2 regions of the Streptomyces sp. NBC_01267 genome follow, and region 2 is predicted to be linked to the other one. Evidence: riboswitches for the same ligand, from Rfam matches in the RefSeq annotation. Region 2 holds a riboswitch; the other holds the start of a gene.
What was found. A riboswitch is a leader RNA that binds a small molecule or an ion and turns the genes downstream of it on or off. The one in region 2 is predicted to bind glycine.
Positions count from the first base shown of each region.

Region 1 (15,719 bases), 4.7 Mb from region 2:
GTCCTTCTCCCACGCCGGCACGGCGTCCTCCAGGTCCAGGATCACCGCATCGGCCTGCGAGGCGTAGGCCCGCTCGATCCGGTCGGGCTGGTGCCCGGGTACGTACAGGCAGCTCCGGAACACCGGACGGCTGCGCGGGTCAGGTTCCACTGGTCGTGCCCTGTTCTGCCGACAGACGCGCGAGCAACTCGTCGGTGTGCGCCCCCAACGGGGGGCCGGCCCACCGGACACGACCGGGCGTCTCCGACAGCCGGAACGGCACGTTCTGCATCAGTACCGTGCCCAGTTCCCCGTCAGGGACGCGGACCGCGACCTCCCGGGCCCGGAAGTGCGGATCGTCCAGCACGTCGTCGACCTCGTAGACCGGGGCGACGGCCGCCTCGGCACGGTCGAACGCCGCGACGACCTCGTCCCGGTCACGGTCGGCGATCCAGCCGCCGACGAGTTCGTCGATCAGCGTCCGGTGCCGGACACGGCCGGTGCCGGTGGCGAACCACGGTTCGTCGACCAGGTCAGGCCGGCCGACAAGAGTGATCACCCGTTCCGCGACGGACTGCGCGGGCGCCGACACCGCCACCCAGGTGCCGTCGGCGCAGCGGTAGACGTTGCGTGGAGCGTTGTTGGTGGAGCCGTTGCCGACCCTGGCCGGCTTGGCCTTCGCCTTGTCGTAGCCGGTGATCTGGGCACCGAGCGCGCCGATCACGGCCTCGGTGATCGCCACATCGGCGATCTGGCCACGGCCGGTCCTCCCCCGCGCGTGCAGGGCGATCATGCAGGCCAGCGCCGCATGCAGCCCGGCGAGGGCGTCACCGAGGGGGAACGGCGGCAGCAGCGGAGCGCCGTCGGGCTCACCGGACATCGACGCGAGCCCGCTCATCGCCTCCGCGATCGTGCCGAACCCCGGCCGGCCGGCGTACGGACCGTCCTGACCGAACGCCGTCACCCGGGTGACCACCAGCGCGGGATTGGCCTCCCGCAGCACATCGGGGCCGAGGCCCCAGCGTTCCAGTGTGCCGGGGCGGAAGTTCTCGATCAGGATGTCGGCGTCGCGAACCACGGCGAGGAACCGGTCCTTGTCCTCGGCCCGCTTCAGGTCGAGCGTCACGCACTTCTTGTTGCGGTTGAGCACCTTCCACAGCAGGGGGACGCCGTCGTGGGACTGGCCGAAGCGGCGCAGGGGGTCACCCGAGGGGTGCTCGACCTTGATCACCTCGGCACCGAAGTCGGCGAGCAGCTGCGCCGCGTACGGACCGGCGAACAGCGTGGAGACGTCCACCACCGTGATGCCGGAGAGCGGCATCCGGGCGCAGACCGAGTCGTCCTGTTGCCCGCCCAATGGGATCACCGTGCTTTCCGTCGACGCGACGCAACGCCGGAGCACGGCCGCGAATGAATTGCTCCCTGTTCACGGCTCTCTGTTTCACGCGGAGCGTGTAATTTCACGCGGAGCGTGTAACCGGGGAAAGCCGTTCGCGGATCTTTCCTGTCTCGAAAATTCCTGTGCGCGACACTTGTCGGTGGAATCTTCAGAACCACTGTCGGCGGTCCAGTGGATTCGGTCAAGCTCATAATTTCGATGTACTCGATCGCATGGTGCGATCCAATGCCCAGTCCGCCTGGAACCAATCCTTCTGGGGCGTTCCTGGGGTGGGCCGCGCGCTGCCGGGTGTATTTCGCGTATCCGGCTCATGGATCGCATCATGCGATCCGGTGAATCGGAATAATCAGCTTGACCGTATCGGTGCGACCCTCGACAGTGGTCCTGGTGATTATGTCGAACGGTAATTTACGTTCGAGCGCGAAGATATTGGAAATCCGTTGAATGGGGCGTCGTCAGCGAAATGATGTGACCCATCGGTCTGGAGCTGCCCCGCATGACGGACGCCCACCTCACCTCCCGTACGGAAGTCCGCGACTTCCCGGTCACCAGGCCGGATTCCTGTTCCTTCGACCCCGACGAGACCTACACCCGGCTGCGCGCCGGGGAGCCCGTGTCGCTGGTCCGCTGCCCGGCCGGGATGACCGCGTGGCTGGTCAGTCGGTACAAGGACGTGCAGGACGTACTCGCGGATCCGCGGCTGAGCTCACGCGGCGCGGGTTCGAATCACATGCTGCCGTCGTTCGACGGAGGAGACCCGGTCCCGGGCTTCATGATCCAGCTGGACGGCGCGGAGCACGCGCGGTTGCGGCGGCTGCTGATGGGCGAGTTCACCATGCGGCGGGCGGAGGCGCTCCGGCCGTACATCCAGAAGATCACCGATGAGCACATCGATGCGATGCTCGCCGGGACGACCGCGGACCTGGTCCGGGACTTCGCCCTGCCGATCCCGTTGCTGGTGATCTGCAAGATGCTCGGCGTGCCCTACGACCACCACGAGGCGTTCCGGCGCGACAGCCAGGTACTGATGGGCTTCGATTCCGACGAGGCGACCCGCGACGCGGCCGACCAGCGGCTGGACGGCTACCTCGGCGAGGTGATCGGGCAGCGGCTCACCGAGCCGCAGGACGACCTGCTCAGCCGGCTGATCGACCGGGGCAACGAGACCGACCGGCCGCTGACCACGCAGGAGTTGGTCACGCTCGCCAAGCTGCTGCTGGTCGCCGGACACGAGACGACCGCCAGCATGGTCGCACTGAGCACGTTGGTGCTGCTGGAGAACTCCGGCCGGATGGCTGCGCTGCGTGCCGCGCCGGACACCATCGGCGCCGCCGTGGAGGAGCTGCTGCGCTATCTCTCGGTGATCCAGTTCGGGCTGCTCCGGTACGCCACCGAGGACCTCTCCGTCGGCGGCACCGCGGTGAAGGCGGGAGAGTGGCTGGTCGCCGCGGTCCCGTCGGGCAACCGGGACGAGAGTGTCTTCCCGGCCCCGGACACCGTCGATCTCGGCCGGCAGGCCCGCACCCACCTGGCGTTCGGGTTCGGCGCGCACCAGTGCATCGGCCACCAGCTGGCCCGGATCGAGCTCCGGATCGCGCTCGTCACGCTGCTGCGCCGGGTGCCGGGGCTGCGGTTGGCGAGGCCGTTGACGCGGTCCGACTTCAGGCTCAACGACATCGTCTACGGCCTGCGGAGCATGCCGGTCGTCTGCTGACGACCGGGCCGGGCCCCGCCGCGCGAGGGCGCTGGACACGAAGGAGCCGGGACCGCGTCAGGGGCCCGCTCTCTCAACACTCGATGATGTTCACCGCGAGCCCGCCGCGCGCGGTCTCCTTGTACTTGACCGACATGTCCGCGCCGGTCTCCTTCATCGTCTTGATGACCTTGTCCAGGGAGACCTTGTGGCTGCCGTCCCCGCGCATGGCCATCTTCGCCGCGGTGACGGCCTTGACCGCCGCCATCCCGTTGCGCTCGATGCACGGGATCTGCACCAGACCGCCGACCGGGTCGCAGGTCAGGCCCAGGTTGTGCTCCATGCCGATCTCGGCCGCGTTCTCCACCTGCTCGGGGGAGCCGCCGAGCACCTCGGCCAGCGCGCCCGCCGCCATCGAGCAGGCGGAGCCGACCTCGCCCTGGCAGCCGACCTCGGCGCCGGAGATGGAGGCGTTCTCCTTGAAGAGCATGCCGATGGCGCCCGCGGAGAGCATGAAGCGGACGATGCCCTCCTCGTCGGCGCCGGGGATGAAGTTGATGTAGTAGTGCAGAACGGCCGGGATGATGCCCGCCGCGCCGTTCGTCGGGGCGGTGACGACCCGGCCGCCCGCCGCGTTCTCCTCGTTCACGGCCATCGCGTAGAGGGTGATCCACTCCATCGCACGGGCCAGCGGATCGCCCTCGGCGCGCAGCTGGCGGGCCGAATTGGCCGCGCGGCGGCGGACCTTGAGGCCGCCGGGGAGGATGCCCTCGCGGGACATGCCGCGTGCGACACAGGCCTGCATGACGTGCCAGATGTCGAGGAGCCCGGAGCGGATCTCCGCCTCGGTGCGCCAGGCCTTCTCGTTCTCCAGCATCAGCGCGGAGATGGACAGCCCCGTCTCGCGGGTGAGCCGCAGCAGCTCGTCGCCGGTGCGGAAGGGGTACTTCAGCACGGTGTCGTCGAGGACGATGCGGTCCTCGCCGACGGCGTCCTCGTCCACCACGAAGCCGCCGCCCACCGAGTAGTACGTCTTCTCCAGGAGCGTGGCGCCTTCGCTGTCGTACGCGAGGACCGTCATGCCGTTGGCGTGGTACGGAAGTGCCTTGCGCCGGTGCAGGACCAGGTCCGCGTCGAAGTCGAAGGCGATCTCGTGCGCGCCGAGGATGTTGATGCGGCCGGTGCCGCGGATCTGGTCGATGCGCTCGTCGGCGTGCTCGACGTCGACCGTACGGGGGGACTCACCCTCCAGGCCGAGGAGCACCGCCTTCGGGGTGCCGTGTCCGTGGCCGGTCGCGCCCAGCGAGCCGTACAGCTCGGCGCGCACGGTGGCCGTGTGCGCCAGCAGACCCTCGTTCTTGAGGCGGGCCGCGAACATCCGGGCGGCCCGCATGGGGCCGACCGTGTGGGAGCTGGACGGGCCGATGCCGATCGAGAACAGGTCGAAGACCGATATGGCCACGGGGACTCCTAGATCTTGGTAGACGCCTTTGTCTGCCGGGGTGGTGCAGAGAAGGGGTACACGGTGCGGGGCACCGCGCTCACTGTTCAGTGTGCGGGTGCCCCGTGGTTCGTACAAAAACGTACGGTTTACAGCGTACGGATAGTGAACGTACCGATGTGGTGCGTTTACTTCAGGCCGGGGTACAGCGGGAGCTTCTCGGCCAGCGCGGTGACCCGGGCGGCCAGCGCCTCCCGGTCGTATGCGGGCTTCAGCGCAGCCGCGATGATGTCGGCGACCTCGGTGAAGTCCTCGGCCTGGAAGCCGCGGGTGGCCAGCGCGGGCGTACCGATCCGCAGACCCGAGGTGACCATCGGGGGGCGCGGGTCGTTCGGGACCGCGTTGCGGTTGACCGTGATGCCGACCTCGTGGAGACGGTCCTCGGCCTGCTGGCCGTCCAGCTCGGAGTCGCGCAGGTCGACGAGGACCAGGTGCACGTCCGTGCCGCCGGAGAGGACCGAGACGCCGTGCTCGGTGACATCGGGCTGCACCAGACGCTCGGCCAGGATGCGGGCGCCGTCCAGGGTGCGCTGCTGGCGCTCCTTGAACTCCTCCGTCGCCGCGACCTTGAACGAGACGGCCTTGGCCGCGATCACGTGCTCCAGCGGGCCACCCTGCTGACCGGGGAAGACCGCGGAGTTGATCTTCTTGGCCAGCTCGGCGGTGGAGAGGATCACGCCACCGCGCGGGCCGCCCAGCGTCTTGTGGGTGGTCGTCGTCACGACATGCGCGTGCGGGACGGGCGACGGGTGCAGACCCGCGGCGACCAGGCCCGCGAAGTGCGCCATGTCGACCATCAGGTACGCGCCGACCTCGTCCGCGATCTTGCGGAAGGCGGCGAAGTCCAGCTGGCGCGGGTACGCGGACCAGCCGGCCACGATCAGCTTCGGCCGGGACTCCCTGGCGAGGCGCGCGACCTCGGCCATGTCGACCTCGCCGGTCTTCTCGTCGACGTGGTACGCGACCACGTTGTAGAGCTTGCCGGAGAAGTTGATCTTCATGCCGTGGGTGAGGTGCCCGCCGTGCGCGAGGTTCAGACCCATGATCGTGTCACCGGGCTTGATCAGCGCGAACATCGCGGCGGCGTTCGCCTGGGCACCCGAGTGGGGCTGTACGTTCGCGTGCTCGGCGCCGAAGAGCGCCTTGATGCGGTCGATGGCGATCTGCTCGATGACGTCGACGTGCTCGCAGCCACCGTAGTAACGGCGGCCCGGGTAGCCCTCGGCGTACTTGTTGGTGAGAACCGAGCCCTGGGCCTCCATGACCGCGACCGGGGCGAAGTTCTCCGAGGCGATCATTTCGAGGGTGGACTGCTGGCGTACCAGCTCGGCGTCGACAGCGGCGGCGACGTCCGGGTCGAGCTCGTGGAGGGAGGAATCAAGAAGCGACATGAAGGAGTCCCTAGTTGCCGGCGGAGAAAGCGTCGTACTCGTCGGCGGAGAGCAGATCGTCCGGCTCACCGGTGACGCGCACCTTGAACAGCCAACCGCCCTCGTACGGGGCGGTGTTCACCAGCGACGGGTCGTCGATGACGTCCTGGTTGACCGCGGTGATCTCACCGGTGACCGGGGCGTACAGATCGCTGACCGACTTGGTCGACTCCAGCTCGCCGCAGGTCTCGCCCGCGGTCACCGTGGAGCCGGCCTCAGGGAGCTGGGCGTAGACGACGTCACCGAGCGCGTTGGCCGCGAACTCCGTGATGCCGACCGTCGAGACGCCGTTCTCGGCGACCGACAGCCACTCGTGCTCCTTGCTGTAACGCAGCTGCTGGGGGTTGCTCATGACCTGATTCTCCTGGATGCGGGGGAGTGCTGATGAACGGTGGTCTTACGGGCTGAGATGGTGTGGGTCACTTCTGGCGCTTGTAGAAGGGGAGCGCCACGACCTCGTACGGCTCATGCGTACCGCGGATGTCCACGGCCACACCGGACGTACCGGGCTCGGCGTGCGCCGCGTCGACGTACGCGATGGCGATCGGCTTGCCCAGGGTGGGCGACGGTGCGCCGGAGGTGACCTCGCCGACGACCTGGCCGTCGGCGACGACCGGATAGCCCGCACGGGGGACCCGGCGGCCCGAGGCGATCAGCCCGACCAGCTTGCGCGGCGGCGCGGCGGCGGCGCGCTCGGCGGCGGCTTCGAGGGACGTACGCCCGACGAAGTCCCCCTCCTTCTCGAACTTGACGACCCGGCCGAGACCGGCGTCGAACGGGGTCAGCGCGGTGGTCAGCTCGTGGCCGTACAGCGGCATGCCCGCCTCCAGCCGCAGCGTGTCGCGGCAGGAGAGCCCGCACGGCACCAGGCCCACGGCCGCGCCGGCCTCGGTCAGCGCCTGCCAGAGCTTCTCGGCGTCGGACGGGTCCACGAACAGCTCGAAGCCGTCCTCGCCCGTGTAACCGGTACGGGCGATGAGCGCCGGGACACCCGCGACGGTGCCGGGCAGGCCCGCGTAGTACTTCAGCCCGTCCAGATCGGCGTCGGTCAGCGACTTCAGGATGCCGGGGGACTCCGGGCCCTGCACGGCGAGCAGCGCGTACGCGTCCCGGTCGTCCCGCACCTCGGCGTCGAAGCCCTCGGCGCGGGCGGTGAGCGCGTCCAGCACGGTCTGGGCGTTACCGGCGTTGGCGACGACCATGTACTCCTGGTCGGCCAGCCGGTACACGATCAGGTCGTCCAGGATCCCGCCGTCCTCCTGGCAGATCATGGTGTAGCGGGCGCGGCCGGCGCCCACGGTGCCGATGTTGCCGACCAGCGCGTAGTTCAGCAGGTCCACGGCCTGCGGGCCGGTGACGGTGATCTCGCCCATGTGGGAGAGGTCGAAGAGCCCGGCACGGGTCCGTACGGCGTTGTGCTCGTCGCGCTCACTGGCGTAGCGCAGCGGCATGTCCCAGCCCGCGAAGTCGGTCATGGTCGCACCCAGCGAACGGTGCAGGGCGTCGAGTGAGGTGAGACGGGGGGTGCTGCTCATATGCGGTGCTCCCGGGGCATGACAGGTGAGGACGATTCCTCCCCATCTGTCATCGGAACCTGAGAGGTTCGCCGGCGCCTGTCGAGAGGGCGCGGCTTGCACCTTGGGTGGGACCGCACCAGGGCGGCCCGCTTTTCAGATCTGCCTCGTCCGCGCGGTACGGGGCCTGAGAGATTACAAGGGAGGGACTTGCTCCTTCGGCGCCCCGACCAGTGGTCGGGGACTCTCCCGCGCGGATTCGAACGGCCTGTATGGAGTTGGCGCGCACATCATCGCATGCCCGGACCGGCAGCGAACCGCCCGTATCGCATTACTCTTTCTTTACCCTTCGTGGGCAGGTAGCCGGGGGGCCCGACAGGGGGAGTGCTCATGAACGGGCAAGGCCAGGGGCAGCACGTCCACAGCGCGACCGGCGGACCGCGGCCGGTGCCCGTGCGCCCAGGGCCCCGCCCGCGTACGGCCGGGGGCGACCGTACGGTGTCCACGGTCCGTGATCTGCGCGAGCGGGCCGGCCGCAGCCCGTACGGCCTGGTCTTCGCCGCCGGGGACGTGGTGGTCGTGTCGGGGCTCCCGGGCAGCGGCAAGTCCACCTTGTTACGGCGGGCCGTAGCCCACCGGATCGACTCGCAGGACGCGCGGGAGCGCTGGGAGCGCCGGATGCCCCGGTCCCTGCCGTACTGGACCTACCGGCCGCTGGTGCGGACCACGCACTACCTCGGGCTGTGGCGGGCCCTGCGCTCCGGTGACAGCGTCGTCGTGCACGACTGCGGTACGCAGTCCTGGGTGCGCGGACTGCTGGCCCGCGCGGCCCGGCGGCGCGGGCGCGCCCTGCACCTGCTGCTGCTCGACGTGGCGCCGGAGGTGGCACGGGCGGGACAGGCCGAGCGGGGCCGCGGCGTCTCGGCGTACGCCTTCGCCAGGCACCGCAGAGCGGTGGCCGCGCTGGTCCGGGACGCGGAGCGTGAACTGCTGCCCGCCGGGTGCGGATCCGCGGTGCTGCTCGACCGGGACGCGGCAGCGGTGCTGCGCCGCATCGGGTTCGCGGACGGCCGGAACGACGGCCGGAGTGACGACCTCGCGCACCGGGTCGTTAGGGTCGTCCGGCAGACGACCGGTGAGAAGGGGATACCTCGGTGGACATGGCATGGCCGGGCAATGAGCTCGAAGAGGTACTGGCCGCTTCGATCGGCAACCCCGAAGCGGGTGGCCGGCTGATCGAGGTGCTGGGGCGCAGCAGCGTCTGGGTCCCGCTGCCCAACGGCGGTGGGAACGACAGCAGTTCGCTCGATCTGCCCATGCTCGACATCGAGGGCGCGGCGTACGTCCCGGTCTTCAGCTCCGAGGCGCAGTTCGTCCGGTGCATGGGCTCGCACTTCTCCTTCACGGTGGCTCCGGCGGTCGAGTTCGCCCGCGGGCTGCCGCCGCAGGCGGGCATCGCGGTGAACCCGGGCGGCGCCGTCGGCATGCCGCTGCCGCCGCCCGCCGTGGCCGAGCTGTGCCGGGCGGGACACACCTCGCTGGACGGCCCGGCGACCGGCGGCAGGGTGCGGCTCTTCGAACCGGACTGGCAGGAGGAGCCCGTCGACTTCCTCTCCGCTGCGGCGGGCGAGTTCGAGGAGACGGGCGTGGTGCGCTCGGCCCGCCGGGCACTCGCCTCCATCGAGGGCGGCGACCCGGTCCTCTTCGTCGGCGTCGAGTTCGCGACCTGGGACGGCGCGGGCCGGAACGCCCCGATGGACGCGCTCGGCCGGGCACTCGGCCGGGTCGCGGTCCCCTGGCCGGTCAACCTCGTCCTGCTGGACGTGGCACAGGACCCGGTCACCGACTGGATGCTGGAGAAGATCAGGCCCTTCTATGTCAGGTCCGCGTCGTAGGGGGTGACCGGGCACGGACCGGCCTAAGCTGGTTGGATGCGTGGAATGACCGGTGGGCGGGCGGCCGGTGGGGTTGCCTCCCGGCGGTAGCCGGGGGAAGGCGGATCGAAGAGGGGCGGAACCCAGAGTGAGTGCGTCGGGCACGGCGGCGGCCGGGCAGGTCGAGCACATGCTGCGCCAGGTGACCCCCGGGCGGTACGACGCCTACGAGGCACTGCTGCACGCACTCGCCGACAGCCAGGTCTGGATGCTGCTCTGGCACGGTCAGGCAGGAGCACCCGACGCCCAGTACGGGAACATGGAGATCGAAGGCCTCGGCTACGCCCCCTGCGTGACCTCCGCCCAGGAACTCGCGGTCTCCGGCTGGAACCGTTCGCACGAAGTGGTCACCGGGCGCGACCTCGCCCGGTCCCTCTACCCGGACCGCTGGGGCATCTGGCTCAACCCGCACGCCCCCGGCGGCGGTGTCGGCATCCCGTGGACCGATCTGCGCCGGATCGCCACCGGCCTCGACCGGATGCCCGCCGGGCCGCTCCGGCTGTCCGAACCGGCCATCGACATCCCGCAGTTCTACGCGCTGCTCACCCAGAGCGCCCACCACACGCCCGCGGTCCGCTCCCTGCGCCGCGTCTGGGTGCAGCCCGCGCTCGGCACGCCCTATCTGGCCATCGGTCTCGATCTGTACGACACGAGCCAGCAGTCCATCGACTCCGTGCGGGCGATGATGCAGCAGTCGATCGCCGCCGTGCCCGAAGGGCTGCCCGTCTCGACCGTGGCGATGTCCGACGAGTACGACCCGGTCGGGATGTGGCTGCGCGCCAACTCCCGTCCGTTCTACGACCGCGAGGCCCAGGTGGCGCCCGCACCGGCGGCCGGGTACGGGTACCCGCCGGTAGGCTGACCGTCCCAATTAAAGCGCCGATAGCGCCTGTTGGGCGCCATGTCCGATCTGCGGGATTCGTACGCAGGTTTACCGCTCAGCCGCCTCCGACGTCCGGATAACGGAAGCTCATTGAGCGCATCACGTTTGCGCAAACATTCCCCGTCAGGTCTGGCGGGTGATCGCAACCGCCATGAAGACTCCCCGCTAACGCGCATCGTCGTGTCCGTGTGCGACATGCCGCTGAGGACCCGTCCGGTGCTTCAGCACAGCGGCATCAACTCAGCTCAGTGACACCACCAGTGGCATCACCCGATGCGCTTCACGCACAGCAGCCGCCACCGCGGCAGGTACGGGCCGGCCACCACCGGCCGGGAGGGGTCTAAGGCACTGTGACCGCACCGATCGAGACCACCGGAGCGACTGCCGAAGCGCAGCCGGAGGCAGTACTCACGGGGGCCACGCAGAGCCAGATCGAGGGCCGGTCGCTCGGCCGGATCGCCTGGACGCGCTTCAAGCGGGACAAGGTCGCCATGGCGGGCGGCATCGTCGTGCTCCTGCTGGTCCTGGTCGCCATCCTGTCCAAGCCGATCCAGGCGATGTTCGGACTCGACCCCAACAGCTTCCACCAGAGCCTGGTCGACCCGACCCTGCTGGCGCCCAAGGGCAGCTTCGGCGGCATCAGTTGGAGCCATCCGCTCGGCGTCGAACCGCAGACCGGCCGGGACATCCTCGCGCGCATCATCGAGGGTTCCTGGGTCTCGCTGGTCGTCGCCGCAGGGTCCACGCTGCTCTCCGTCGTCATCGGCGTCGTGATGGGCGTGGTGGCGGGCTTCTACGGCGGCTGGGTGGACAGCGGCATCAGCCGGCTGATGGACACGTTCCTGGCCTTCCCGCTGCTGCTCTTCGCGATCTCCATCTCGGCCTCGCTCCAGGGCCACGCGTTCGGCCTGGACGGTCTGACGCTCCGTATCGTCGTACTGATCTTCGTGATCGGCTTCTTCAACTGGCCCTACATGGGCCGGATCGTCCGCGCGCAGACGCTGAGCCTGCGGGAGCGGGAGTTCGTCGAGGCGGCCCGTTCGCTGGGCGCGCGCGGCCCGTTCATCCTCTTCCGCGAGCTGCTGCCGAACCTGATCGCGCCGATCCTCGTCTACTCGACGCTGCTGATTCCCACCAACATCCTCTTCGAGGCGTCCCTGAGCTTCCTCGGTGTCGGTATCGCACCGCCGCAGGCCTCCTGGGGCGGCATGTTGTCCACCGCGGTCGACCTCTACCAGGTGGACCCGATGTTCATGGTCATTCCCGGCATGGCGATCTTCATCACCGTGCTGGCCTTCAATCTGCTGGGGGACGGGCTGCGTGACGCACTCGACCCCCGTGGCAAGTAATCGCGGCCGTGCCGCACCGGACAACCGAGGGGGCTTTCCTCACGATGAACAGCAGGAAGACGGCAGCGGCGATAGCCGTGACGGTGGCGCTGGGACTGGCCGCGACCGCCTGTGGCAGCAGCGACAGCGGCAGCGGAGGCAGCGGCGGTAACGCCAAGGCCGACGCCGGTCTGACGAGCATCGTCAACAAGACCGACAAGAAGGGGGGGACGGTCACCTACGAGCACTCCAGCGGTCCCGACTCCCTCGACCCGGGCAACACGTACTACGGCTGGGTGCAGAACTTCTCCCGCCTCTACGCGCGTGCCCTGGTGACCTTCAAGCCCGCCGCGGGCAAGGACAGCCTCCAGCTCGTGCCCGACCTGGCCACGGGGCTCGGCAAGGCCAGCCCGGACGCCAAGACCTGGACGTACACGCTCCGCAAGGGCGTGAAGTTCGACGACGGCACCGTGATCACGTCGAAGGACGTCAAGTGGGCCATCGAGCGCAGCAACTTCGCGCCCGAGGCGCTGTCCAACGGCCCGACGTACTTCAAGGCGTACCTGGCGGGCGGTGACAAGTACAAGGGTCCCTACAAGGACAAGTCGGCGGACGGTCTGAAGTCCATCGAGACGCCGGACGACTCGACGATCGTCTTCCACCTGAACAAGCCGTTCGCGGACATGGACTACCTCGCGGCCTTCTCGCAGACGGCCCCCGTGCCGGCGAAGGCCGACAAGGGCGCCGCCTATGTCCAGCACATGGTCTCCTCGGGCCCGTACAAGTTCGCTTCGTACAGCGAGAGCCGTGGCGCGACGCTGGTCCGCAACCCGCAGTGGGACCCGAAGACCGACCCGGTCCGCAAGGCGCTGCCGGACAAGATCGTCCTGAACCTGAACGTCAACCCCACCACGGTCGACGAGCACCTGCTGAACGACACGTCCACCGCCGACATCAACGGCACCGGACTGCAGTCGAAGACGCAGCCGAAGGTCCTGGTCAAGCCCGCCGAGAAGGCGAAGACGGACAACCCGTACGCCGGCGCCCTGCAGTACCTGGCGCTGAACGTCAACGTGAAGCCGTTCGACAACGTCGACTGCCGCAAGGCCGTCCAGTACGTCACCGACAAGGCCGGCATGGTCGACTCCATCGGTGGCAGCGTCAAGGGCGACCCGGCGACGACGGTCATCCCGCCGACCGTGGCCGGTTACAAGAAGTTCGACCTGTACCCGACGCCGGGCAACAAGGGTGACGTCGCCAAGGCCAAGGAGTACCTGGCCAAGTGCGGTAAGCCCAAGGGCTTCCACACCACGCTGACCGCGCGTTCCGACCGTCCCGACGAGGTCACCAACGCCACGCAGCTCCAGCAGAGCCTCAAGAAGATCAACATCACCGCCGACATCAAGACGTTCCCGGCGGACAAGTACTTCACCGACTTCGCGGGCGTCCCGGCCTGGGTCCACAAGAACAACGCCGGAATGATGATGATGGCGTGGGGCGCCGACTGGCCGACCGGCTACGGCTTCCTCGACCAGATCGTCGACGGCACGGCGATCAAGGCCTCCGGTGGCACCAACCTGATGGAGCTCAACGACAAGGCGATCAACGCCGAACTCGTCAAGGGCATCGGCACCGTCGACACCACCGCGCGCAACGCGATCTGGGGCGACGTCGACCAGAAGGTCATGGAGAACGCGTCCGTCGTGCCGCTCTTCTACCGCAAGAACCTGCTGTACCGCCCGACTTCGGCGGCGAACGTCACGGTCACCGACGCGTACCTCGGTATGTACGACTACGTGCTGATGACCTCGACCAAGAAGTAACACCTGTTCATCGACAGCACCCCCTGAAAGGCAGGTGAAGGTGCCGGGTCGGCCGGGCGTATCCCGTCCGGCCGACCCGGCGCCGCACGGCTGTGGCTGCGTACATCATCCGACGCGTCTTCGCCGCGGTGTTGCTGCTGCTGGTGGTCAGCGCAGTCACGTTCGCGATCTTCTTCCTTGTCCCCCGTCTCGGCGGGCAGACGACCGACTCCATGGCCGCCCAGTACGTCGGCAAGAGCCCGGACCCGGACGTCATCGCCGCCGTCAAGAAGAACCTGGGGCTCGACCAGCCCCTGTATCTCCAGTACTGGCACTTCATCAAGGGCATCGTCGCCGGTGCGCACTACAACTTCGGGCCCGACCCGGCTGTCTGCCACGCGCCCTGCTTCGGTTACTCCTTCAAGACCCACTCGGCGATCTGGCCCGAGATCAAGCAGCGCATCCCGGTGACGCTGTCGCTGGCCGTCGGTGCTGCGGTCATCTGGGTCGTCTCGGGTGTGGCCACCGGTGTGGTCTCGGCGCTCAAGCGCGGCACGATCATCGACCGGCTGGCCATGGGCGTCGCCCTGGCCGGTGTCTCCCTGCCGATGTTCTTCACCGGCATGGTCTCGCTCGCCCTGTTCAGCTTCCACTGGACGCTCTGGGACAACGTGCACTTCGTGCCCTTCACGACCAACCCGGCGGACTGGGCCTGGAATCTGGTCCTGCCCTGGTGCACGCTCGCGTTCCTGTACTCGGCGCTCTACGCCCGGCTCACCCGCGCGGGAATGCTGGAGACCATGGGCGAGGACTACATCAGAACGGCGCGGGCCAAGGGCCTGCGGGAGCGCAACGTCGTCGTCAAGCACGGTCTGCGCGCCGCGCTGACCCCGCTGGTGACCATCTTCGGCATGGACTTCGCGCTGCTGCTCGGTGGCGCCGTCATCACCGAGACGGTCTTCTCCTTCCAGGGGATGGGCGCCTACGCCATCGAGGGCGTCACCAAGAGCGACCTGCCCGTCGTCATGGGTGTGACGCTGGTCGCCGCCTTCTTCATCGTTGTCTGCAATCTGCTGGTGGACCTCGTGTACGCCGCGATCGACCCCCGGGTGAGGCTCTCATGAGCGACGTGCGCAAGACGGATCCGGGCGAGCCCGCGAACAGCGGCGGCACGACCGGTACGGCCACCGACGCCAAGGGCTTCCTCTCGGTACGGGACCTGCGGATCCACTTCGACACCGACGACGGTCTGGTCAAGTCCGTGGACGGCGTCAGCTTCGACCTGAAGGCCGGTCAGACCCTCGGTATCGTCGGCGAGTCCGGCTCGGGCAAGTCCGTGACCTCGCTGGGCATCATGGGGCTGCACACCTCGGACCGGGCCCGGATCTCCGGCGAGATCTGGCTCGACGGCGAGGAGCTGATCGGGGCGGGACCCGAGCGGGTACGTGCCCTCCGCGGCCGGAAGATGGCCATGATCTTTCAGGACCCGCTGTCGGCGCTGCACCCGTACTACAGCATCGGCGCGCAGATCGTGGAGGCGTACCGCGTCCACAACAAGGTCGACAAGAAGACCGCCAGGAAGCGCGCCGTCGAGATGCTCGACCGGGTCGGTATCCCCGAGCCCGGCCGGCGCTTCGACGACTACCCGCACCAGTTCTCCGGCGGTATGCGCCAGCGCGCGATGATCGCGATGGCCCTGGTCAACAACCCCGAACTGCTCATCGCGGACGAGCCGACGACCGCCCTGGACGTCACCGTCCAGGCGCAGATCCTCGACCTCATCCGCGACCTCCAGCAGGAGTTCGGCTCGGCGGTCGTCATCATCACCCACGACCTCGGCGTCGTCGCCGAGATCGCGGACGACCTCCTGGTGATGTACGCGGGCCGGTGCATCGAGCGCGGCAGCGCCGAGAAGGTCTTCTACGAGCCCCAGCACCCGTACACCTGGGGCCTGTTGGGCTCGATGCCGCGCATCGACCGCGAGCAGACCGAGCGGCTGGTGCCCGTCAAGGGCTCGCCGCCCAGCCTGATCAACGTCCCGTCCGGCTGCGCCTTCCACCCGCGCTGCCCGTACGCCGATGTGCCCAAGGACGACATCACCCGCACCGAGCGTCCGGAGCTGCGGGAGAGCACCGACGGGCACTTCTCCGCGTGCCACCTGTCGCGGCCCCAGCGGGAAAAGATCTGGACCGAAGAGATTGCGCCGAAGCTGTGACTGATGAGACGAAGAACGCTGCGCAGGTTCCGCAGCAGACG
Region 1 covers NZ_CP108455.1:5,661,670-5,677,388, forward strand. The annotation lists gene OG709_RS25930 (HpcH/HpaI aldolase/citrate lyase family protein) at 1-150, opposite strand, end outside; gene OG709_RS25935 (CaiB/BaiF CoA transferase family protein) at 140-1,345, opposite strand; gene OG709_RS25940 (cytochrome P450) at 1,875-3,092, shown strand; gene OG709_RS25945 (L-serine ammonia-lyase) at 3,166-4,533, opposite strand; gene glyA (serine hydroxymethyltransferase) at 4,701-5,963, opposite strand; gene gcvH (glycine cleavage system protein GcvH) at 5,974-6,354, opposite strand; gene gcvT (glycine cleavage system aminomethyltransferase GcvT) at 6,422-7,537, opposite strand; glycine riboswitch at 7,683-7,778, opposite strand; partial or broken gene OG709_RS25965 (AAA family ATPase) at 7,907-8,584, shown strand; gene OG709_RS25970 (enhanced serine sensitivity protein SseB) at 8,677-9,411, shown strand; gene OG709_RS25975 (enhanced serine sensitivity protein SseB C-terminal domain-containing protein) at 9,539-10,312, shown strand; gene OG709_RS25980 (ABC transporter permease) at 10,684-11,682, shown strand; gene OG709_RS25985 (ABC transporter substrate-binding protein) at 11,727-13,484, shown strand; gene OG709_RS25990 (ABC transporter permease) at 13,577-14,587, shown strand; gene OG709_RS25995 (ABC transporter ATP-binding protein) at 14,584-15,678, shown strand; gene OG709_RS26000 (ABC transporter ATP-binding protein) at 15,675-15,719, shown strand, end outside.
Region 1: another riboswitch for glycine. It lies ahead of gcvT (glycine cleavage system aminomethyltransferase GcvT); the one in region 2 lies ahead of gcvP (aminomethyl-transferring glycine dehydrogenase).

Region 2 (15,719 bases):
ACGATGTGCGGCATGCCGCAGCAGCCCCCCGTTCGGAGTGCGACCTCTCCGTCCCCGCGCCCCGACGCGTCGATGTCGCTGCTGACCAACGTGATGGACCACAGTCTCGACGACGGCTATGCGGAGGCGACCGCCCGGCGCAGGGCCGAGGGCGGTGCGGGGATGCCCCGTTCGCTGCGGGCCAAGCTGGGTCTCGCCGGCGGGCTGGTGCTTGCGGCGGTCGTCGTGACGGTCGGTGCGGCGCAGGCCCGGGTGACGGCGCCGGTGGTGGCGAAAGAACGCCAGGAGCTCATCGACCGTATCGAGTCCGAGACTTCGTCCGCGGACGCGGAGCAGAAGAAGGTGGACGGGCTCCGTGACGAGGTCGGCGCGCGGCAGCGCAAGGCGCTGCAGAAGCACGGCGGTGACCAGGGCGAGCTGGTGGCGTTGCTCTCCGGCGCGACAGCGGTTCACGGGCCGGGCGTGAAGCTCGTGATCGACGATGCGAAGGGCACCGACCAGGGTGGCGGTGGCGGGCCGCGGGAGAGCACCGGCTTCTCCGACACGGGCCGGGTCCGCGACCGGGACATGCAGCAATTCATCAACGGGCTCTGGCAGTCCGGCGCCGAAGCGATCGCGATCAACGGGCAGCGGCTGACCGCCCTGTCGGCGATCCGTGCGGCAGGTGACGCCATACTGGTGGACAACAGACCGCTGGTGCCTCCGTACACGGTGCTGGCGGTGGGGGACAGGAAGCACTTGATCAGCAAATTCCAGGACAGCGCCGACGGACAGTACCTGAAGGTACTGAAGGACAGCTACGGCATCCGCACCAGCATTTCCGGCCAGGACGACGTGCGCCTTCCTGCCGCCGCGAGCCTGATCGTACGCACAGCACAGCCGAAGGCCGCCGGCAAGGACCAGAGCGCGGCCGACACAGGGAAGGGCACATCGTGATCGCCGTACTTGGCCTCGTCGTCGGAGTCGTGGTCGGACTGTTGGTCAGGCCCGAAGTGCCGGCGATGGTCGAGCCCTATCTGCCGATTGCCGTCGTGGCGGCCCTCGATGCGGTCTTCGGTGGCCTGCGAGCCATGCTCGACGGGATCTTCGTCGACAAGGTCTTCGTGGTCTCCTTCCTGTCGAACGTCGTGGTCGCCGCGCTGATCGTCTTCCTCGGCGACAAGCTCGGTGTCGGGGCGCAACTGTCCACCGGTGTGGTGGTCGTGTTCGGCATCCGCATCTTCTCGAACGCGGCGGCCATTCGCCGGCACGTGTTCCGGGCGTGAGGCCGATGAGCAACGAACCGAACGAGGAGAACCCCGGGAAATCTCCTGAGGAGTTCCCCGAGCAGCCTGCCGGTGAGCAGGGGGCGGAGGAGACTCCGGGACCGCCCGAGGGCATGACCGGTCGTCGGCGAATGATGGCGGCGCTGTGGCCGCCACGCGTCACACGGGCTCAACTCATCGTCGCTGTACTGCTGTTCGTGCTCGGACTGGGTCTTGCCATCCAGGTCCGCTCGAACAGCGACAACAGCCCGCTCCGCGGCGCACGTCAGGAGGACCTGGTGCGCATCCTCGACGAGCTCGACAACCGCACTCAGCGTCTTGAGGACGAGAAGCAGCGTCTGCAGAGCCAGCGCTCCGAGTTGGAGAGCAGTTCGGACCAGGCCGAGGAGGCGCGCAAGCAGACGAGCGAGAAAGCACGTCAACTCGGCATCCTGGCAGGCACGGTGGCAGCACAGGGGCCGGGCATCACCCTCGTCATCAACGACCCGCACCGCACGGTCCAGGCGGACATGCTGCTCGACACGATCCAGGAGCTGCGTGCGGCCGGTGCCGAGGCGATCCAGATCAATGACGTCCGGGTCGTGGGGGATACATACTTCTCCGACGCGGGCGGCGCTGTCAGGGTGGACGGGAAGAAGGTCGGCGCCCCGTACAGCTTCAAGGTGATCGGTAAACCCGCGGATCTTGAGCCCGCGCTGAATATTCCGGGCGGCGTGGTGCAGACTCTGGAGAAGGAGCAGGCCACAGCCACTGTGACACCTGCTGAGAAGATCGTCGTGGACGCCTTGCGACCGGCGAAGCAGCCTGACTACGCTCGGTCCTCCTCGTAGTGGCACGGGGGAGCCTGAGGGCTGCGGGACAAGGGGATGAGGTTGCGGGGGGTCGGCGCACCAGAAGCGGGGTGCGTGGTGGAAACTGTCTGGGGGATACGGACGTTGTAAGGATGTCCGGTTCGGCAGGTGTGTTCATTGAGAGTTCGTCCTGCCCCACGGGCGGGTCTGTTTCAGTCAAGGGGAATCGCCCGTGAAGTTGTTTGGGAAGCTGTTCGGCAAGAGTGCACGTGAGGAAAACGCACGTCACCGCGCCCCACGCCATGTGGAGGGCGAGGACCAGGGCGTGGACCGCCCGCTGTTCCGTGACGAGGTGGGTCAGCCCGGCCGGGACAATTCGGGTGATCAGGGTGCGTCGTCTGTTGACCCTGCCGGTCAGGGGCGCATAGGTTTTGGTGAAGCGTCAACCTCAAGTGCGGGTCGAGGGTTTCCCTCGGATCCGTACGCAACCAATGCCCACGCGGGGCAGTCGCGGCAGGAGGATGCGTCCATGCCGGTGTGTACGAGGTGCGGCCACCAGAATGCCCAGGCCAGTCGGTTCTGCTCCAACTGCGGGGCGCCGCTGCGGGCCGGAGTGCCCGAGCGGCCCTCGGAGACCACTTCGACGATCTCCATCTCCGGACTTGAGGCGTACGAGGCGGAGGTGACGGGGCAGACCGCTTCGCCTTCGCTCTCGCCCGAGGCCCAGGCGGCCGTCGACGCTCTGCCGCCGGGTTCTGCGCTGCTGGTGGTGCGTCGCGGTCCGAATTCCGGTAGCCGCTTCCTGCTGGACGGTGAGCTGACCACAGCGGGCCGTCATCCGCAGAGCGACATCTTCCTCGACGACGTCACCGTCTCAAGGCGCCATGTGGAGTTCCGCAGGGGTGCCGACGGCGGTTTCACCGTCTCGGACGTCGGCAGCCTCAACGGCACGTACGTCAACCGTGAGCGCATCGACGCTGTCGCGCTGGCCAACGGTGACGAGGTGCAGATCGGCAAGTACCGGCTGGTCTTCTACGCGAGCCAGCGGGGCGTGTGACCCCTCAGGGAAGGTCCATGCTGCATTCATCGACAGGCGGTGCCGATCGGGGCACCGCCACCGAGAGCGACCGGCTGGTGAGTATCGGCACGGTGCTCAATCTGCTCAGGGACGAGTTTCCCGAGGTCACGATCTCCAAGATTCGCTTCCTGGAGGCCGAGGGACTGGTCGAGCCGCAGCGCACGTCCTCCGGGTACCGGAAATTCGGTCCGGCGGACGTCGAGCGGCTCGCTCAGGTCCTGAGGATGCAGCGGGACCACTATCTGCCACTGAGGGTCATCCGTGACCATCTCGACGCGCTGGGCCGTGGGGAGCAGATCCAGCTTCCCGCGCCCGGTGCCGCTCTGGCGCGCGCCGACGGGGCGCCGGACGACGGGTCCGGGGGTCCCACGGCCACCCGGGTGGGCCGCGACGAGCTGCTCGCTGCCGCCGGGATCGGGGCGGAGGACCTTGCCGAGTGGGAGTCGTACGGTTTGATCGCGCCGGTGCCCGAGGGCGGTTACGACGCCGAGGCCGTGAACGTGGCCAGGCTTGTGGCCGAACTGGGCCGTTTTGGTTTGGAGCCCCGTCATCTCCGGGCCATGAAGGCCGCGGCCGATCGTGAGTCCGGGCTGATCGAACAGGTCGTGGCCCCGCTCCGGCTGAACCGTAATCCGCAGACCAGAGTGCATGCGGAGACGACCACGAGAGAGCTCGCGGCGCTGACGGTACGGCTGCACGCGGCGCTGGTACAGACCTCTCTCGGGGTCCGGTTGTACTGATCATGGGGGAGCCCGACTACCCAAACCTGCCGGGCACGTCCTAGGGTTGCTGTGTGAACGAGCTCGACGTTGTGGGTGTCCGGGTGGAAATGCCCTCCAACCAACCGATCGTGCTCCTGCGTGAAGTGGGAGGCGACCGGTATCTCCCTATCTGGATCGGCCCTGGGGAAGCGACCGCGATCGCTTTCGCCCAGCAGGGCATGGCTCCAGCCAGGCCGCTGACTCATGACCTCTTCAAGGATGTCCTGGAGGCGGTCGGCCAGGAGCTCACCGAAGTGCGCATCACCGACCTGCGCGACGGGGTCTTCTTCGCGGAGCTGGTCTTCGCGAGCGGGGTCGAGGTGAGTGCCAGGCCGTCCGACGCCATAGCGCTCGCCCTGCGCACCGGGACTCCGATCTACGGCAGCGACGGGGTCCTCGACGATGCGGGAATCGCGATCCCCGACGAGCAGGAGGACGAGGTGGAGAAGTTCCGCGAATTCCTCGACCAGATCTCGCCGGAAGATTTCGGGACCAACAGCCAGTGAGGCTCGGCGGGGGTGCCCGCGCATTCGGCAAGCCTTTCCCCGAAGCGGGGCACGCGAAACCACTCTTAGGGTGATTATCACTCGGCGTGCCGAGTGTGGCGATCGTTGACGCACCTCAAGTGACTGCCTACCGTCGAGAGGGCAGGTCAAGGACGGAGGTCGGCGTGAGAAGCAGCGGCGACGGTACGGCGGCGGGCGGGACGTATCCGCTTCACGGCTCAGCAGCCGAACCCACGACCGACACCGTCGGCTACCGGGGGCCGACCGCATGCGCGGCGGCAGGTATCACCTACCGGCAACTCGACTACTGGGCGCGTACGGGGCTGGTCGAGCCGAGTGTGCGGCCGGCGCACGGGTCCGGCACCCAGCGGCTGTACAGCTTCCGGGATGTCGTCGTTCTCAAGATCGTGAAGCGGTTCCTGGACACAGGCGTCGCCCTTCAGAACATCCGCGCCGCAGTCCACCATCTCCGGGACCGCGGAGCCCTGGATCTCGACCGGGTGACGCTGATGAGCGACGGCGCGACGGTGTACGAGTGCACCTCGCCCGACGAGGTGGTGGGGCTGCTCCAGGGGGGCCAGGGGATCTTCGGTATCGCCGTCGGGGTCGTGTGGCGTGATGTGGAGAGCGCGCTCTCACAGCTGCACGGCGAGCGCGTCGACACCGGCGAGACCCTGATCGGGCACAACCCGGCCGACGAGCTGGCCAGACGGCGCAACCGGGCCGTCTGACCCCGCCCGGACCGCTGTCAGCGGCGCACCGCCCGATTGTCAGTGCCGTGAGGCAGCATCGGTGGTGTGAGAGCCGCGCCCACCATCCTGCATCTGGACATGGATGCCTTCTTCGCCGCCGCGGAACAGGCGGCGAAGCCGAGCCTGCGCGGGAAACCGGTGGTGGTCGGCGGGCTGGGGCCCCGGGGCGTCGTCTCCACTGCTTCGTACGAGGCCAGGCGGTTCGGGGTGCACTCGGCGATGCCGATGGCGCAGGCGCGGCGGCTCTGCCCGAACGCCGCGTACCTCGTGCCTCGCTTCGCCCTGTACCGCGAGGTGAGCAACCAGGTCATGGAGCTGTTGGGGCAGCTCTCCCCGCTGGTGGAGCCGCTGAGCCTGGACGAGGCCTTCGTGGACCTGGAGGCGGGCGGGGTGGCCGATGACAGCAGGTCGGCGCTGCGTACCGGCGAGCAGCTGCGGAGAGACATCCTGGCGGGTACCGGGCTGAGTGGGTCGGTGGGCCTCGCCGGGTCCAAGATGCTGGCCAAGATCGGCTCCGAGCGGGCCAAACCGGACGGCCTGGTCCTGATCGAACCGGGCACGGAGCGGGAGCTGCTCGCACCGCTGACCGTGCGGACGCTGCCGGGCGTCGGTCCTGCCACCGGTGAGCATCTGCGGCGGGCCGGGATGACCACGGTGTCCCATCTGGCCGAGGCCGGTGAGGACGAGCTCGTACGTCTGCTGGGCAAGGCCCACGGCGGTTCCCTCTACCGCATGGCGATCGGGCACGACGACCGGCCGGTGGTCGCCGAGCGGGACACCAAGTCGGTCTCCGTGGAGGACACCTTCGATGTGGATCTGCACGACCGGGTGCGAGTGCGGCTGGAGGTGGTACGGCTGGCCGACCGGTGTGTGGAGCGGCTGCGGGCCGCCGGGCGGTCGGGCAGGACGGTCGTGCTGAAGGTCCGGCGGTACGACTTCTCCACCCTGACGCGTTCCGAGACCCTCCGGGGGCCCACGGACGACCCGGAGGTCGTGCGAGAGGCGGCGGGGCGGCTGCTGGAGTCGGTGGACACCACCGGCGGCGTCAGGCTGCTCGGTGTGGGCGTCACCGGTCTTGCGGACTTCACCCAGGAGGATCTCTTCGCGCAGGCCGCCACCGAGCGGGCTGCCGTGCTGGAGACGTCGGCGACCGACGAGAAGCAAGCGGCGGCGGGCGCGGACACCGTGGAGGTGCCCGGCGCCGGCCCGCAGCCGCCCCCCGAACGTCACTGGCTCGCCGGGCACGACGTCCACCACGGTGTGTACGGGGCCGGGTGGGTGCAGGGGAGCGGGGTGGGACGGGTGACGGTCCGGTTCGAGGAACCTGGTTCGACTGCGCCCGGCCGGGTGCGGACCTTCCGGATCGACGACCCCGAGTTGGAGCCGTCGGACCCGTTGCCGCTGGTGCCGGTCGTCCCGGACGGGGCGTCGGAGCCGACCGGCCAGGACCGTCAGTCGTCGCTCGCGAGCCGCCCGAAGTCCCGGTCCGGGGGAGGGGGCGCGGCGGGGGCCGAGACGTCCAGGCCGTAGTGGTGGTAGAGCTGGAGTTCCTGCTCCGGGGAGAGATGGCGGCCCACGCCGAAGTCCGGGGCGTCCTTGATCAGGGCGCGGTCGAAGGGCACCCGAAGGGTCTCCTGCACCATTTCGCTCGGCTCCAGCGGGACGAAGGCGTCACGGCTGAAGAGGCCGGTGCGTACGGCGGCCCACTCCGGTACCCCGGTGGCGTCGTCGAGGTAGACCTCGTCCACCGTGCCGATCTTGTTGCCATTGCGGTCGAACGCCTTGCGGCCGATCAGGCTGCGCGGATCGATGTCGGTCTGCACGGTCCCTCCAACTGATCGCAACGTCTCTCTGGTCACCGGGGAGGTGATCACCCCTACAGAAGTGCAGATCCGGGGCTTCGGCCACTCGAACGCAGCGCGATCTATCTCGCTGGTAGGCTGGCCATTGGCTACTGACCCCGCGCGGGAGAGTCCTTCGGAGAAGTTCTTCCGAAGGCGCCGAAGGAGCAAATCCTCCCCGGAATCTCTCAGGCACACGTACCGCACGGACGAGGTCACTCTGGAAAGCAGGGCGGGCGCCGGGCGGGCACGTCCGGATCCCTTCCTCACCGACGGTGAAAGTCGGCACGTCGATCGACTGCCGGCGAAACTCTCAGGTTGAGATGACAGAGGGGGAGGCCGTCCGGGTACCCGTGCCGTGGTACCCCTCGCAGGTCGTATCGACCAGGAGGCCTCCGCCATGACCGCCCACCGCATTCCGCTCTCCCAGCTGGAGCGTGGCACCCCCTTCGAGCAGCGCCACATCGGGCCCGACGCCGGCGCCCAGGCCAAGATGCTCGCCCATGTCGGTTACGGCTCTCTGGACGAGCTCACGTCGGCCGCAGTGCCGGACGTGATCAAGAGTGCCGAGTCGCTGAACCTTCCGGAGGCACGTACCGAGGCCGAGGTGCTCGCCGAGCTGCGCTCGCTCGCCGACCGCAACCAGGTGCTCGCCCCGATGATCGGGCTCGGTTACTACGGCACCTTCACGCCCCCGGTGATCCTGCGCAACGTCATGGAGAACCCCGCCTGGTACACGGCGTACACGCCCTACCAGCCGGAGATCTCGCAGGGCCGTCTCGAAGCGCTCCTCAACTTCCAGACCGTCGTCGCCGACCTCACGGGTCTGCCGACCTCGGGCGCCTCGCTGCTCGACGAGGGCACCGCGGCAGCCGAGGCGATGTCGCTCGCGCGCCGGGTCGGCAAGGTCAAGCACGGTGTCTTCCTCGTCGACGCCGACGCGCTGCCACAGACCGTCGCGGTGATCAGGACACGCGCCGAACCGGCCGGTGTCGAGGTCGTCGTCGCCGATCTGAGCGACGGCATCCCGGCCGAGGTGGCCGAGCGCGGCGTCTTCGGCGTGCTCCTCCAGTACCCGGGCGCCTCCGGCCGGGTACAGAACATCGGGCCCGTCATCGAGCAGGCCCACGAGCTCGGCGCGATCGTCACCGTCGCCGCCGATCTGCTGGCGCTGACCCTGCTCACCTCGCCCGGTGAACTCGGCGCCGACATCGCGGTGGGCACCACCCAGCGTTTCGGTGTCCCGATGGGCTTCGGCGGTCCGCACGCCGGGTTCATGGCCGTACAGGACAAGTTCGCGCGCAGCCTGCCGGGGCGGCTGGTCGGTGTCTCGGTGGACGCCGACGGCAACAAGGCCTACCGGCTGGCGCTCCAGACCCGTGAGCAGCACATCCGCCGCGAGAAGGCCACCAGCAACATCTGCACCGCACAGGTGCTCCTCGCGGTGATGGCCGGGATGTACGCGGTCTACCACGGCCCGGACGGCCTTCGCGAGATCGCCCGGCGCACCCACCGCTACGCGGCGATCCTCGCCGAGGGGCTTCGTGCCGCGGGCGTCGACGTCGTGCACGGCGCGTACTTCGACACCCTGACCGTACGGACCGGTGGGAAGTCCGACGAGGTCGTCGCCGCCGCCCGCGCGGCCGGTGTCAACCTGTACCGGGTCGACGCGGATCTGGTGTCCGTCTCCTGCGACGAGACCACGACCCGTACCCAACTGACCGCCGTCTGGTCCGCCTTCGGCGTCGAGGGCGACATAGCGGCGCTCGACGAGCGGACCGCCGACGCGCTGCCGGACGCCCTGCTGCGGCAGGACGCCGTCCTCACCCACCCGGTCTTCCACCAGCACCGTTCCGAGACCGCGATGCTGCGCTACCTGCGCAAGCTCGCGGACCGCGACTACGCGCTGGACCGGGGCATGATCCCGCTGGGCTCCTGCACCATGAAGCTGAACGCCACCACCGAGATGGAACCGGTGACCTGGCCCGAGTTCGGTGCGATCCACCCCTTCGCCCCGGTGGAGCAGGCGCAGGGCTACCTGACGCTCATCCACGAGCTGGAGGACCGGCTCGCCGAGGTCACCGGCTACGACAAGGTCTCGCTGCAGCCCAACGCCGGTTCGCAGGGTGAACTCGCCGGTCTGCTGGCCGTTCGCGCGTACCACCGGGCCAACGGCGACACCGGCCGTACCGTCTGCCTCATCCCGTCCTCCGCGCACGGCACCAACGCCGCCAGCGCCGTGATGGCCGGTATGAAGGTCGTGGTCGTCAAGACCCGCGAGGACGGCGACGTCGACGTCGACGACCTGCACGCCAAGATCGAGAAGTACGGCGACGAACTGTCCGTCCTGATGGTCACCTACCCGTCGACGCACGGCGTCTTCGAGGAGCACATCACCGACATCTGCGCGGCCGTCCACGACGCGGGCGGCCAGGTGTACGTGGACGGTGCCAACCTCAACGCGCTGGTCGGACTCGCCAAGCCCGGCAAATTCGGCTCGGACGTCTCTCACCTCAACCTGCACAAGACCTTCTGCATCCCGCACGGCGGCGGCGGCCCCGGCGTCGGCCCGGTCGGCGTACGGGCCCACCTGGCGCCGTACCTCCCCAACCACCCGCTCCAGCCGACCGCGGGCCCGGAGACGGGCGTGGGCCCGGTCTCGGCCGCACCGTGGGGCTCGGCCGGCATCCTGCCGATCTCGTGGGCGTACGTGCGCCTCATGGGCGGCGAGGGGCTGAAGCGCGCGACTCAGGTCGCCGTGCTGGCCGCCAACTACATCGCCAAGCGGCTGGAGCCGCACTACCCGGTGCTCTACACCGGCCCCGACGGGCTGGTGGCGCACGAGTGCATCGTCGATCTGCGCCCGCTGTCGAAGGCGACCGGGGTGAGCGTCGACGACATCGCCAAGCGCCTCATCGACTACGGCTTCCACGCGCCGACGATGTCGTTCCCGGTGGCGGGGACGCTGATGATCGAGCCGACCGAGAGCGAGGACCTCGCGGAACTCGACCGGTTCTGCGACACGATGATCGCGATCCGTGCCGAGATCGAGAAGGTGGCGTCCGGGGAGTGGGCGGCGGACGACAACCCGCTGTGCAACGCTCCGCACACGGCCGCCGCGCTCGGTGGTGAGTGGAACCACGCGTACAGCAGGGACGAGGCCGTGTTCCCGGCCGGGGTGTCGCCCGCCGACAAGTACTGGCCGCCGGTGCGCCGTATCGACGGAGCCTTCGGCGACCGTAACCTCGTGTGCTCGTGCCCGCCGCTGGACGAGTACGACAGCTGACGGACATGCATGAGGGCCGGTTCGGGGATGTCTCCCGGGCCGGCCCTTCGTCGTCTCCGGTGTGGCTTCGTCGCTTCTGACAGTCGTGCCTGCTCGGTCTCCCCGCGCGGACCGTGCCGCGCCCCGGAGCTCAGGCGGCCGTCGCCAGCCCCGCACCCAGTGGGCGGTGCGGGGCGATGATCTGCCCGTCCGGCAGCAGTTCGCCGGTGTCCTCGAAGACGAGGACGCCGTTGCACAACAGACTCCAGCCCTGCTCCGGGTGGTGCGCCACGAGGATCGCGGCCTCACGGTCGGCGGAGGTGGCTGACGGGCAGGATGGCTGGTGCTGGCACATGGATGCGTTCTTTCGCTGCGTTGTGGTGAGTGTCCTGCGGCTCGATGCGGATTTCATGGCCGCCCCCCGTATCAGTCGATCGGTCCCAGTGTTGCCCTACGGGCGTCGATCCGCAGGGATTTCGCGGCAGCACTTGCTACAGCTTGAGGACGCATCACCCGTGCGGACGGTTCAGGCCAACTCCGCTGACTTCTCGGGTGGTTCGGGGTGGCCGCACCGGGCTAGTCCGGATGGGGGAGGAACCAAGTCGCCCCGTGACCCGACGGGCGGTCACGGGGCGGGCCGACTGGCTCGGGCGGCGTCAGGCGGGAGAGCCCAGCAGCGGCGGAGACAGCCGCAGTGTCATCACCGGAAGCAGGTCGCTCGCCCGGTGCGGGCGGTGCGCGGCGATCCCGGGCGGTGCGGGTGCGAGGGGTACCAGCAGATCCGAAGGGGCGGGCATGGTGCCGGAGACCGAGGCGTCGGCGCCGGTGTCACTGTGCAGCCACAGGGTCAGCATGTAGAGCTCGGGCACGGACAGCAGCCTGGGCTGGAACGGGGTGTTCATCGCCTCGGCCTGACGCAGCGCGTTGCCGGTGGCGGAGATGTACGGACCCTCGAAGAAGTGCGAGAAGGTCCAGCCGTCCGCCGTCAGTTTCGTCTCCGCCGCGGCGACCGCACGATCACCGCTGTGGATCAGGAAGCGCCAGCCGGTGAGCCGGGTGCGTGGGGCTCCACCGTTCGGCATGATCTGGTCCAGTACGTGGACGGGCAGGGCCAGTTCGGGGGTCAGTGGACCCTGAGCGGTGCGAAGGGCCGGCATACGGGCCTCGCGGACGGCAGTGGGGGAACCGAGTGCCGCGAGGACGCTGCGCAGGGCCGGCGCGGGAGCCGGGGGGACATACAGCGGCATAAGTGATTGCCTCTCGCTTCGGAGACACGGTGGTGCGTGGGCGGTGCGGACGGCACTGTCAGCAATGCGGGGGTCAGAGGGGGGCCGTGGGGCTTGGAGGGTGTTGCACTCTCCGGGGGCCGGGGCGCCAACTCTCTGCCTCGTTCGCGGAGTTTATACGACACGTGTTCACAACATGTTTCGGCTAGCTGACACGAATATTGCGAACAAGTCGATATTCGGTCTTTCTCCTGCGGAGATTATCCCGATTTGCTGTGCGTGTAAGTCTCCGGCCTCGAAGCTCTCTGTGCGCGTGGTCGGCCGAAACGCGTCGGCGTCTTTCACCACTTCCACGGAGCCGGTAACTGCTTCAGGCGTCATGCCGAGCGAATGTGCCACGCGACACTTCTGGCCACCCTACTCGTCCTGGGCGCCGAGCGGGGAGTTACCGATCATTGAGTCTGGGCATTATCGACCGTGACGCCGCGGCTGCCGCCGTGACCGGCCACCCGGGAGGGGCACTTCGATGGGGGAAAAGGTCGAGGCAGACGGAGTGGATCCGTCCGGCCGCCAGCAGTACCGGAGGAAGCTCCAGCGGTGTCTGGAGGGACTGGGGAGGCTGTTGGAGGAGAAGAGGTTCGACCGCCCGAAAAATCTCATGGGACTGGAGATCGAACTCAATCTCGCGGGCGCCGACGGCATGCCGCGGATGATGAATGCGGAAGTTCTCGACCGAATCGCGAGCGGGGATTTCCAGACGGAACTCGGCATGTTCAATCTGGAAGTGAACATTGTCCCGCACCGGCTTGGCGGGCGGGTCTTCGACCGGCTGGCCGAGGAGCTCCGCACCGGTCTCGGGTACGCCCACAGAAAAGCCGCGGAAGTCGACGCGGGCATCGTGATGATCGGCATCCTGCCGACGCTCGCCCGACGGGATCTCGTCCCGGCGAACTTTTCGTCCGCCGACCGGTACATGCTCCTCAACGATCAGATGTGCGCCGCCCGCGGTGAGGATTTCGCCCTCGACATCGAGGGCGTGGAGCGGCTGACCTGCACCTCCGGGTCCATCGCCCCGGAAGCCGCCTGTACGTCGGTGCAGTTGCACCTCCAGGTCACCCCCGCGCGCTTCGCGGATGTGTGGAACGCGGCGCAGGCCATCACCCCGGTGCAGGTCGCGCTGGGCGCCAACTCGCCCTTCCTGTTCGGCAAGGAGCTCTGGCGGGAGTCGAGACCTCCGCTCTTCCTGCAGGCCACCGATGTCCGCCCCCCGGAGTTCCGGACCCAGGGCGTGCGGCCCCGTACCTGGTTCGGTGAGCGCTGGGTCGACTCGGCGTACGACCTCTTCGAGGAGAACCTCAGATACTTCCCGCCGCTGCTTCCGCTGTGCGACGAGGAGGACCCGCTCCAGGTGCTCGACGACGGCGGGGTGCCGCGGCTGCGGGAACTCGCACTGCACAACGGCACCGTCTACCGCTGGAACCGGCCGGTCTACGACGTGACCGACGGCGTACCCCATCTGCGGGTGGAGAACAGGGTGCTGCCCGCCGGGCCGACCGTCACCGATGTCATCGCCAACACGGCTTTCTACTACGGCCTGGTGCGGGCGCTCGCCGACGCACCGCGACCGGTGTGGAAGCGGTTGCCCTTCGAAGCCGCCGCGCGCAATTTCGATGCCGCGTGCCGGTACGGCATCGAGGCCGAGCTGGAATGGCCCCGGCAGGGGCGGGCGGGCGGCGTGGCGCGGCTGTCGGCCGTGCAACTCGTCAGGGACGAGCTGCTGCCGCTGGCCGCCGCGGGCCTCGATGCGTGGGGGATCGAGCCCGCCGACCGCGACCACTACCTCGGCGTCATCGAGGGGCGGTGCAGACGGCGGACGAACGGCGCCTCCTGGCAGGTCGACACCTACCACCGGGCGCGGGAGGCCGGACTGGAACGCGAGGCGGCCCTGGCAGCCACCACCCGGCGCTACATCGAGCTGATGGCCCTGGGCGACCCCGTGCATTCCTGGCCGGTCGGGATACCGGCGCACGCCTCCGCGCGCTTGAGGTGACGGGGCGGCGCACGGGGGGCTCCGATGCCGGTCACCGCAGCTACGGGGCCGGCGGCGATGCGGTGTGCCGGGACGGGGGCCGGGTTCCAGGTGTCACAGGTACATCGGGCAAGCTGTGACGTCCCATGCGGTGGTGCGCCTCTCATGAAGAGTGAACAGAAGACGGGCGCGCCATCGAATTGGCGCCCGCCCCCGGCCTGTCGCACACGATCTTCGTATCTGCTTTCGAGACCCTAGCGGCAGGGTGCCGGGGACAGGCGCGATTGGCCAACTGGAGGCAGGTGTGCAGGCGGAGGGCGTGCAGGTGGCTGATTCTCTTCCCACAGGAGGAGTGCCACAGCGGTTCTTGCGGTCCGAAACGGTGCTCGTGCTCGCACTCTCGCTCGGTGCGAGTGGCGTGTCGGCGCTGATCAGTTTTGTCGGAGCACTCACGAAACCGGGAGGACTCAAGCACCAGGCCGCCAACCTCAACGGCTCCTACGCGCCGGGGCGACCATGGCTCGATCTCGCCTGGCAGCTGTTCGGCATCGCGACGGCCCTGGTGCCGGTCGCCCTGGTGGTGCATCTGCTGCTGCGGGAGGGTTCGGGCCTGCGGGCCATCGGTTTCGACCGGAGCAGACCCTGGCCGGACCTCGGCCGTGGAGCGATGGTCGCGGCGGGCATCGGGAGCCTGGGGCTGGCGTTCTACCTGGGGGCGCGGGCGACCGGGTTCAATCTGACGGTGGTGCCCGAATCGCTGCCCGATGTGTGGTGGAAGATTCCGGTGCTGATCCTCTCGGCGGTGCAGAACGCCGTACTGGAGGAAGTCATCGTCGTCGGGTACTTGCTGCGCAGACTGGGGCAGTTCGGGTGGAGTCCGATGGGCGCCCTGGTGGCGAGTGCGGTGCTGCGCGGCTCCTACCACCTCTATCAAGGGGTCGGTGGTTTCCTCGGGAACATGGCGATGGGCGTGGTGTTCGTCCTGCTGTACCGGCGATGGGGGCGGGTGGGGCCGCTGGTCGTGGCGCACTCGTTGCTCGACATCGGGGCCTTCGTCGGGTACGCGCTGCTCGCGGGCAAGGTCGGGTGGCTGCCCACCGGGTGAGCGCAGGGGGCTACGGGGGGCGTACGGCACCGCCGTGCGCCCCCTCCTTGTCGATGGGCCCGTCGGCTGCCGGTCAGGCGAGCAGCTCGCCGTCGATGACGGTCACCGCACCGCCGGTGAGCAGGGTGCGGTCGCCGCGTACCGAGGTGCGTACCAGGCCGGAGCGGGCCGAAGCCTGCAGTCCGGTGAGATCGTTCCGCCCGAGCCTGGCAGACCAGAACGGGGCCAGCGCGGTGTGGGCGCTTCCGGTCACCGGATCCTCGTCGATGCCGACGCCGGGGAAGAAGCAGCGCGAGACGTAGTCGTATCCGCGGGTGGGGTCCTCGGCCGCGGCGGTCGTGATGATGCCCCGCTCGGAGTGGGACACGAGCGCGGCGAGGTCCGGCGAGAGGGAGCGGACCGTCTGTTCGTCGGCGACCTCGACGAGCAGATCCCCGAGGTGCGGTCCGGTGTCCCGGACCGAGACCACCGGGGCACCCAGCGCCTCGGCCAGGCCGTCCGGTACCACTTCAGGGGTGAGCGGCGAGGTGGGGAAGTCCAGCGTGATGGCGCCGTCCTCCCGCGCCGTCGCCGAGAGCAGACCACAGCGCGCCGCGAAGCGCACCGTGCCCGGCACGGCGCCCGTGCCGCTCAGGACACCTGTGGTGTGCAGGACATGCGCGGTGGCCAGGGTGGCATGACCGCACATGTCGACCTCGGTGACCGGGGTGAACCAGCGCAGCGCCCAGTCGGCTTCGCCACCGGCGGGCAGGGGGTGGGCGAAGGCGGTCTCGGAGAGGTTCACCTCCGCCGCCACGTGTCGGAGCCAGCTGTCGTCCGGGAAGGAGTCGAGGAGCAGGACCCCGGCCGGGTTGCCGGTGAAGGGGTGATCGGTGAAGGCGTCGACGATTCGAATCCGCATGCCCCGACCGTAGGTGCGGGGAAACGCTTCGGACCAAGGCCAATTGCCGGGAAGTTGACTGATTTCGGCCCGCTGACGGCGTGAACCGCCTGAACCACCACCCGTCAGACCGGCCGAGGAGCTGGCCGCCGTCTTCCCCGCACGCGCGCTGCGGCGCCGGCGACGGCCAGCACCATGGTGGCGATTCCCGAAACGGCCA
Region 2 covers NZ_CP108455.1:986,466-1,002,184, reverse strand. The annotation lists gene OG709_RS04725 (DUF881 domain-containing protein) at 13-936, shown strand; gene OG709_RS04720 (small basic family protein) at 933-1,265, shown strand; gene OG709_RS04715 (DUF881 domain-containing protein) at 1,271-2,095, shown strand; gene OG709_RS04710 (FHA domain-containing protein) at 2,247-3,113, shown strand; gene ftsR (transcriptional regulator FtsR) at 3,131-3,874, shown strand; gene OG709_RS04700 (bifunctional nuclease family protein) at 3,928-4,401, shown strand; gene OG709_RS04695 (MerR family transcriptional regulator) at 4,566-5,132, shown strand; gene OG709_RS04690 (DNA polymerase IV) at 5,199-6,683, shown strand; gene OG709_RS04685 (PRC-barrel domain-containing protein) at 6,605-6,976, opposite strand; glycine riboswitch at 7,109-7,208, shown strand; gene gcvP (aminomethyl-transferring glycine dehydrogenase) at 7,395-10,280, shown strand; gene OG709_RS04675 (DUF5999 family protein) at 10,411-10,614, opposite strand; gene OG709_RS04670 (hypothetical protein) at 10,916-11,506, opposite strand; gene OG709_RS04665 (glutamate-cysteine ligase family protein) at 12,012-13,535, shown strand; gene OG709_RS04660 (CPBP family intramembrane glutamic endopeptidase) at 13,819-14,619, shown strand; gene OG709_RS04655 (PhzF family phenazine biosynthesis protein) at 14,693-15,520, opposite strand; gene OG709_RS04650 (MFS transporter) at 15,625-15,719, opposite strand, start outside.